DNA from 3 places in the Sulfurovum xiamenensis genome. Region 2 is predicted to be linked to each of the others. Evidence: riboswitches for the same ligand, from Rfam matches in the RefSeq annotation. Region 2 holds a riboswitch; each other region holds the start of a gene.

Region 1 (2,275 bases), 280 kb from region 2:
CAAAAGAAGCCGCTTTTGGTGCAGTGAAACAGTATCTTGATACACTTAGCCAGATCATCAAAGATGCGTACATTCCTATGGCAGCGACATTGGTGGGCATAGCTCCTTCACTTTTTGGTAAAGAGACCAATGTAGCCAGAGCAAGAGAGAGTTTTACACAAAAAAGAGATGATGTGGCGCACTTGAGTATCTTAAAGACACTCATTGAAAATCCTAACCTTATAGATAATGTGCTCAGTGTCATGGATATAGAGATGTTCGGTACCTATGCCGAACTGTTTACGGCACTTATCAATGGAGAGAGTGAACATCCCGGACTGGTAGGGCTCAGTGTAGATGATAGTCTGGAAGTCATGAATGAAGAGGAACTCAACAGTGTACTGCGCAATTTTCTCATCAAGCATTATGATTTGAAATTAAAAAGTATCGCAAGTTCACAACAGATACCATTTGAGAAAAAGAGTTTTCTCATACGTAAGATAAGAACCGATATCATACCTAGATTGAAAAAAGGTGAATTGGTTGCTTTTGAAGCGGGGATATGATTATTTTACTTGAAATCAAGGACAAATAGTATATAAACGATGCAGATTCAATCAAAAGCAAGGAGATAATAATGGCAACAGCATCAGCAAGACACATATTGGTCAATGACGAAGCACTCTGTAGGGAACTCAAAGAGAAGATAAATGCAGGGGAGATTACCTTTGAAGAAGCAGCGAAGCAGAATTCCACGTGTCCTTCAGGCGCAAGAGGTGGAGAACTGGGAAGATTTGGTCAGGGACAAATGGTACCGGAGTTCGACAGAGTCGTGTTTAATGATGAGGTAGGTGTCGTACATGGTCCGGTAAAAACACAATTTGGGTACCATCTGCTTGAAATCACAGAACGTTCGTAAAAAATTTACAAGATAGGTAAAAATATATCTATCTTGTGCTAGAATCCTATGTTTCACATCTTTGGGGCATTAGCTCAGCTGGGAGAGCGCTTCGCTGGCAGCGAAGAGGTCATCGGTTCGATCCCGTTATGCTCCACCAAACTTCATTTAAATAACCAATACGATCTATCCAGCCAGCTATACATCGGCTAAAATGGATTATACATTCAATGATTGTAACATTTTTACTACTGAAAAAAGTAACATAAGTAAATATAATGGATTATGTTTAGAATTATCATATTAGTTTAATGTAAATGATTTATAATATATGATACTTTTGTAAAAAAGCTACACCTGTCGTGAGACGGGGCCAGAAAGCCATGGGTCTTGCATACTCTATTTTATAGATGTGGATGAAAAGATCGCCAGGTCACACAATCAGTATAAAAACTCATACAGAACGATTTCAAGGTATGCTATGCTCGACAATATGCACTTTTATGATTTTATGCACAAACAGATACTTGTGGTGATCGCATTATTTGCCGGTACCGGTATAGGCTATCTTTATATCGGATGGCTCTATTCTTCTTCTTTGTTTCCTGAACTTTTATGGTTTTGTTTTGTACTGTTACTCTCTTTTTGGGGATATAGATTACATAGGAGCTTTTTAGAGAATGATCTTAATATGCAACAAAAAGAACAGTGGCTTGGGCAACTGAGATACTTTTTATTCAGTTATTTCTCTGTTTGGACGATTATGTTTCTGATATATACATCACGTAGTGATATAGAGTTACATTATGTGGCCATAGCAACACAATTGGGGGTTACTGTTGTCTCTGCGACCATTTTGGCCTCACAAAAAAAGCTGGCTGTGTTTACTTTGGTCACGCTTATGCTGCCTTTGACCCTCTATTTTATCTTTGTAAGTGAGTTCTATAGTTATCTATTGGCATTTTTTACCATCGTTTTAGGTGGTGTTTTGCTCTATGCTGCGCACAATACCTTTAATTATCTTATTAAAAGTCAATTCCAGGCCTATCATGATGCTTTAACGACACTGGGGAATAGACGCTATTTTATCGAACTGCTTAATGACGCCATGAAAAGCCAAAAACATGATCATCAGCATATTTATCTGTTATTGATCGATCTTGATCATTTTAAGACCATTAATGATACTTTGGGCCATGATATCGGGGATGTGTTGCTTTGTCAAGCAGCAGACCGTATGCGCGTGCTTAGTAAAAAGCATCAAAATTTTGTATCCCGTCTGGGCGGAGATGAGTTTTGTATTCTCAGTGCTTCATTTGCAACGGAACAGGAGTGTCTTCATAATGCATCTCAGTTTTCCGAGGAGTTACTGACATCGATCAGAGAAAGTTACCATAT
Region 2 (2,275 bases):
TCTTTATGCGCGGAGGAAAGATCATCTCATCCTCATACTCCTACTTCAGACATACACATATTTTTGATGAGAATGAAGCCTACAAACAAGCTTTATTGGAATTCTATACCATCGATACCCCTAATATAAGCAAACAGATCCTTACGGCCCATACCTTTGAAGACTCAGAACAGGTGGCACACAGTCTCTCTGCCCGCTTTAACAAAAAAATAGAGATACTTACCCCTCAACGCGGCCCTAAAGCCAAACTGATCTCTCTAGCCCTGCAGAACTGCGAAGAATTATTGCGTAAAACGCAAAGCGATACGCTCATGGAACAAAAAATAGCAGACCTCTTTGACCTTTCTGTCATTCCTTACCGTGTAGAAACTTTTGATAACTCTCATCTTATGGGAGCTGCTACCGTGGGTGGTATGGTAGTCTGGGATGAAAACAAATGGGATAAAACAGCATACCGACGATACATCCTGCATGAACGTGATGAGTATGGACAGATGAAAGAGATGCTCTCCAGACGGATAGAGAAGTTCAAAGAAGAACCTGCTCCAGACCTATGGATACTTGATGGAGGACAAGCCAATCTCAATCTTGCAAAAAAACTTCTAAAAGAAGCCCATGTCAATCTTGATGTCATAGCTATAGCCAAAGAGAAGCTCGATGCCAAAGCACACCGTGCGAAAGGTGCGGCCAAGGACATCCTTTATACCTCCCATGGTGTTCTTGAGCTCAAAGCAAATGACAAACGTCTGCACTGGATACAGCGCCAAAGAGATGAAGCACACCGTTATGCCATCACCTACCACCAAAACAAAAAACGTAAAGAGGATACACAAATCTCACTTCTGAATAAAAAAGGCATAGGTAAAGCAACCCTCAAAAAGTTGATCGACTATTTCGGAACATTTGAAGCCATAGAGAATGCATCTTACGAAGAAATAGAAAAAGTTACGAATAAAAAAATCTCTAACATTATTAAAAATTATAATCCATAAACAACCATAATTTAATATTTTTTACTAAAAAACTTCTTAATTCAATCTATTTTTAGTTTAGTTGTTATAGAGTTTTAGCAGTGCTATTATGTTTGCAGTATTTCCAGACAACAATGTTCTAGTGCATCTTATGTAATACATAACGTTAAATTAAAAGCTAAACTCATTGTGAAGTGAGGACAGAAAGCCATGGGTCTTATAAAGATTGCCAGGCTGCAAACAGTAAACTTTATGATTGTGAGTTTATTGGAACTACACTTCTTACACTACACACTACAAAAGGGGGGAGAATAATACAATGAATAGACCTGATCCAATTGATGAAGAGTATATCTTTGAAAAAGGCTTGATAGTAAGTTCTACAGATCTTAAAGGCATCATTACATACGCGAATAGAAAATTCTGTGAAATAGCAGGATATACCAAAGATGAACTCGTAGGCAAAAATCACAATATCGTCAGACATCCAGATATGCCAAAAGCAGCATTCAAAGAACTTTGGGACACAATACAGGGCGGAAAAGAGTGGACCGGTATCGTAAAGAACCTAAGAAAAGATGGCAGATATTATTGGGTTTATTCACATATTTCACCTATCATCGTTGATGGAGAGATCACTGGTTATACTGCAGCCAGAAGACCGGCATCTGAAACAGAAGTAACAGAGACAATTCCTATATACAGGGATTTATTAGAAAAAGAAAGTAATTAAAGAGAGGTTGTCAACAAAATGTACTATATACTAAATGAAACAAATCAAATTATCGCTGCAGATAAAAGTCTATTGGAATTATGCGGTTTATCGCATATCGATGAATTATCATTAAAAATTGCATTAGGCGATACAAGATTTGATTTATCCGAAACAGATATCAAGATCACAACAGGTCAAGATGATACAATGTTTCCGGTCTCTAAAACTTCCCTTTCAAGTATGCTTGGTCGTATCACATTGGTTGAAATCCAAACAGAAGAGGAAAAAGCTGCTGAAGATGATCTATCGGTATTAACACTTGATGATACTATAGAAAATATCGCACCTTTGGAAATAGAGAAAAGCAGTGAAGAAAAAGAAGTGGCTATCGATGACAACGAACTCTTTGATCTTGTCATGGAAGAGGAAACAGAAAGTATCACTCCTCTTGGTAGTCAAGATACAAGTAAAGAGGCGGAGCTTGCCATAGAGGATAACGAACTCTTTGACCTTGTTATGGAAGAGGAGACAGAGCGCAGTGTTGAAACGGTAGAAGCACCACTCGATATTATGACCGAAGATACAGAGA
Region 3 (2,275 bases), on a different contig from region 2:
CTCATAAGTCCATACTCTACCATTAGTCCATTCCCCACTATAGGCATACATAGTATATTCTAGATAATTTGTAGAAATTGTACCATCTCCGGATGTCTCTGTGATCTGGATCTTGGTACTACCGAGAGGGTATCCCTCTTTTTCAAAGTTTACTACTGCTTCATCAGTAACCACTATATTATTAAGTGTATAGTATCCATTTGCATCGGTTTTTGTAGTACATCCGGCAATTGTGACTGTAACATCGGCTAGACCAGTACCTGAAATACTATCTTTAACCTGTCCTTGTTGCATTGCAGGCCCACTTTGACATACGGGTGCCGGTTCAGTTACGACTGGATCAGTTGGCGCAGGTTCAGTTACAATTGGGTCCGTTACGATTGGATTAGTTGGCGCTGGTTCCGTGACAGTCGGTTCTGTTGTGTTTGTTTCTGTTGGTGCTGGGTCCGTTACGATTGGTTCTGTTGGCACTGGTTCAGTTATGATCGGTTCCGTGACAATTGGTTCTGTAGGAACTGGATCAGTTACAATCGGTTGTGTACTTGCAAGTGTTGTAAATGTGTTGTCACTACTTACAATGAGTCTACCTCGCTCATCTTCAGAGACTGTTCTATAGTGATATTCTGTAGCAGCTTGTAAATTTGATAAGGTTACAGTACCTTCTTCTTGTACTGTAACTACTGAACCATACTTATTACTTGTACCATACTCTACAGATTTTGTAGTATATCCATAGGGATTCCATTCGATGGTGGCAGAATCTTCTGTAGCTGTGACAATGATATCAATCTTCACTACTTTTTCTGTTGGGGCTGTAGTGAGATCTGTTGTAGTTGAATCTGTTGTAGTCGCTGTTCCTCCACCGCCACAACCTGCAAGCAATGTTGCAAAAGACAGTATAAGTACATTATGTTTGATATTGTTAAGTCTAAACATTCGTTTATATTCCTTCTGTGTATGAACGTGTATTGTTGTGAAGAAAATATATTGAAAGGTAGGGGGAGGGAGTTCTTCTATGAAGAATTGAATAAACCACTATAAATATAGCATTACTTTGTTGTGTTCAACAAAGGCAACTAGGCTATCTCATGAATCATTATTATGAGACCCTTGGCTTTCCGTCCCTACTTCACAATAGGTTTAGCTTTTCTCACTAACTTGGTGGGAATTATATTGAAAGAGCATTACCTCAATATTACCCACATGCCTGAATTTTTATTAGGATTAGGATTATAAACTTTATATAAAAGTTATAATTTATTAAGAGACATCGTTTGAGATACGATATGTCAAAATAAATGCAACCCAGCTATCTTTTTTTCAAAAGACCTGAAGCTTTCCGTCCCTGCTTCACAACAGGTTTGGCCTAATACTTTTATTAATATAACTTATGATTAAGTAGTATCTTAAATCATAGTTGTACCGGAATAATACATAATTAAACTGAAAATAATATAAAATTAAAATATATGTTTATAATCAATTTATTTGATGAAATATAAATTTAGATTACTGTTGCTTCACCATTTTGTATTTTGATAATATAATATATTTAGCTATGATGTAATAATATAAAATATAAATATTTGGTAGTTTGGAGTGATTTATATGTGGACAGACAGAAGGCGTAAATCTTGGAAAAATGATATTTTTTCTGTTATCGGCTTAATTATAATTGATTCACTCTCTTTTTTTACTTCAGTAGGTATCGCCTATGCATTTAGTACATTAATCTCCTTTGAAGTGTTAAGTCTAGATTCCCTTGAACTTAGTACTTTAAAGGACTACGCTTGGCTGTCTATCATATATTTAATTGTTATAAGCTATGAAGGTTTGTATTCTAGAAGGGAAACCTTTTCAGAAGAGTCACGAATTCTTGTTAAATCACTTATTTTATCTACCACTATAGCTCTTATTATTGGATTTCTGGAGCATTTATCCATGTCATTCATTATCTTACTGTGGCTTACTAGTATGATGATCTTTCCTATGTTTAGACTCTATGGTAAAAATCTTTTATATCGTTTAAAAATATGGTATGAGCCTATTCTTATACTTGGGAATAATGGGCCAGGAAGAGAATTTGCTGATAAAATGATGAAAAACCATTTTCTTGGATATAAGGTAATAGGGTTCTTGGATGATGGTAGATCTCTTGAAAATAATGAAGTGCATATCCCAAATGAACATTATAAAGTTTTGGGTGAGATCAAAGACTACTGTGATATAGCAAGAAAATATCATGTCAATATTGCATTGATTTCTTTACCACATT

The links. A riboswitch is a leader RNA that binds a small molecule or an ion and turns the genes downstream of it on or off. The one in region 2 is predicted to bind cyclic di-GMP.
Region 1: another riboswitch for cyclic di-GMP. It lies ahead of PF327_RS03055 (EAL domain-containing protein); the one in region 2 lies ahead of PF327_RS01630 (PAS domain-containing protein).
Region 3: another riboswitch for cyclic di-GMP. It lies ahead of PF327_RS09260 (hypothetical protein); the one in region 2 lies ahead of PF327_RS01630 (PAS domain-containing protein).

Annotation. Positions count from the first base shown of each region.
Region 1 is NZ_JAQIBC010000001.1:592,768-595,042, reverse strand. Features, by position in the region: gene dnaG (DNA primase) at 1-545, shown strand, start outside; gene PF327_RS03065 (peptidylprolyl isomerase) at 596-898, shown strand; tRNA gene PF327_RS03060 (tRNA-Ala) at 962-1,037, shown strand; cyclic di-GMP riboswitch class I at 1,218-1,318, shown strand; gene PF327_RS03055 (EAL domain-containing protein) at 1,359-2,275, shown strand, end outside.
Region 2 is NZ_JAQIBC010000001.1:308,803-311,077, forward strand. Features, by position in the region: gene uvrC (excinuclease ABC subunit UvrC) at 1-992, shown strand, start outside; cyclic di-GMP riboswitch class I at 1,139-1,213, shown strand; gene PF327_RS01630 (PAS domain-containing protein) at 1,291-1,704, shown strand; gene PF327_RS01635 (hypothetical protein) at 1,723-2,275, shown strand, end outside.
Region 3 is NZ_JAQIBC010000007.1:58,863-61,137, reverse strand. Features, by position in the region: gene PF327_RS09260 (hypothetical protein) at 1-936, opposite strand, end outside; cyclic di-GMP riboswitch class I at 1,069-1,155, opposite strand; cyclic di-GMP riboswitch class I at 1,297-1,376, opposite strand; gene wbaP (undecaprenyl-phosphate galactose phosphotransferase WbaP) at 1,609-2,275, shown strand, end outside.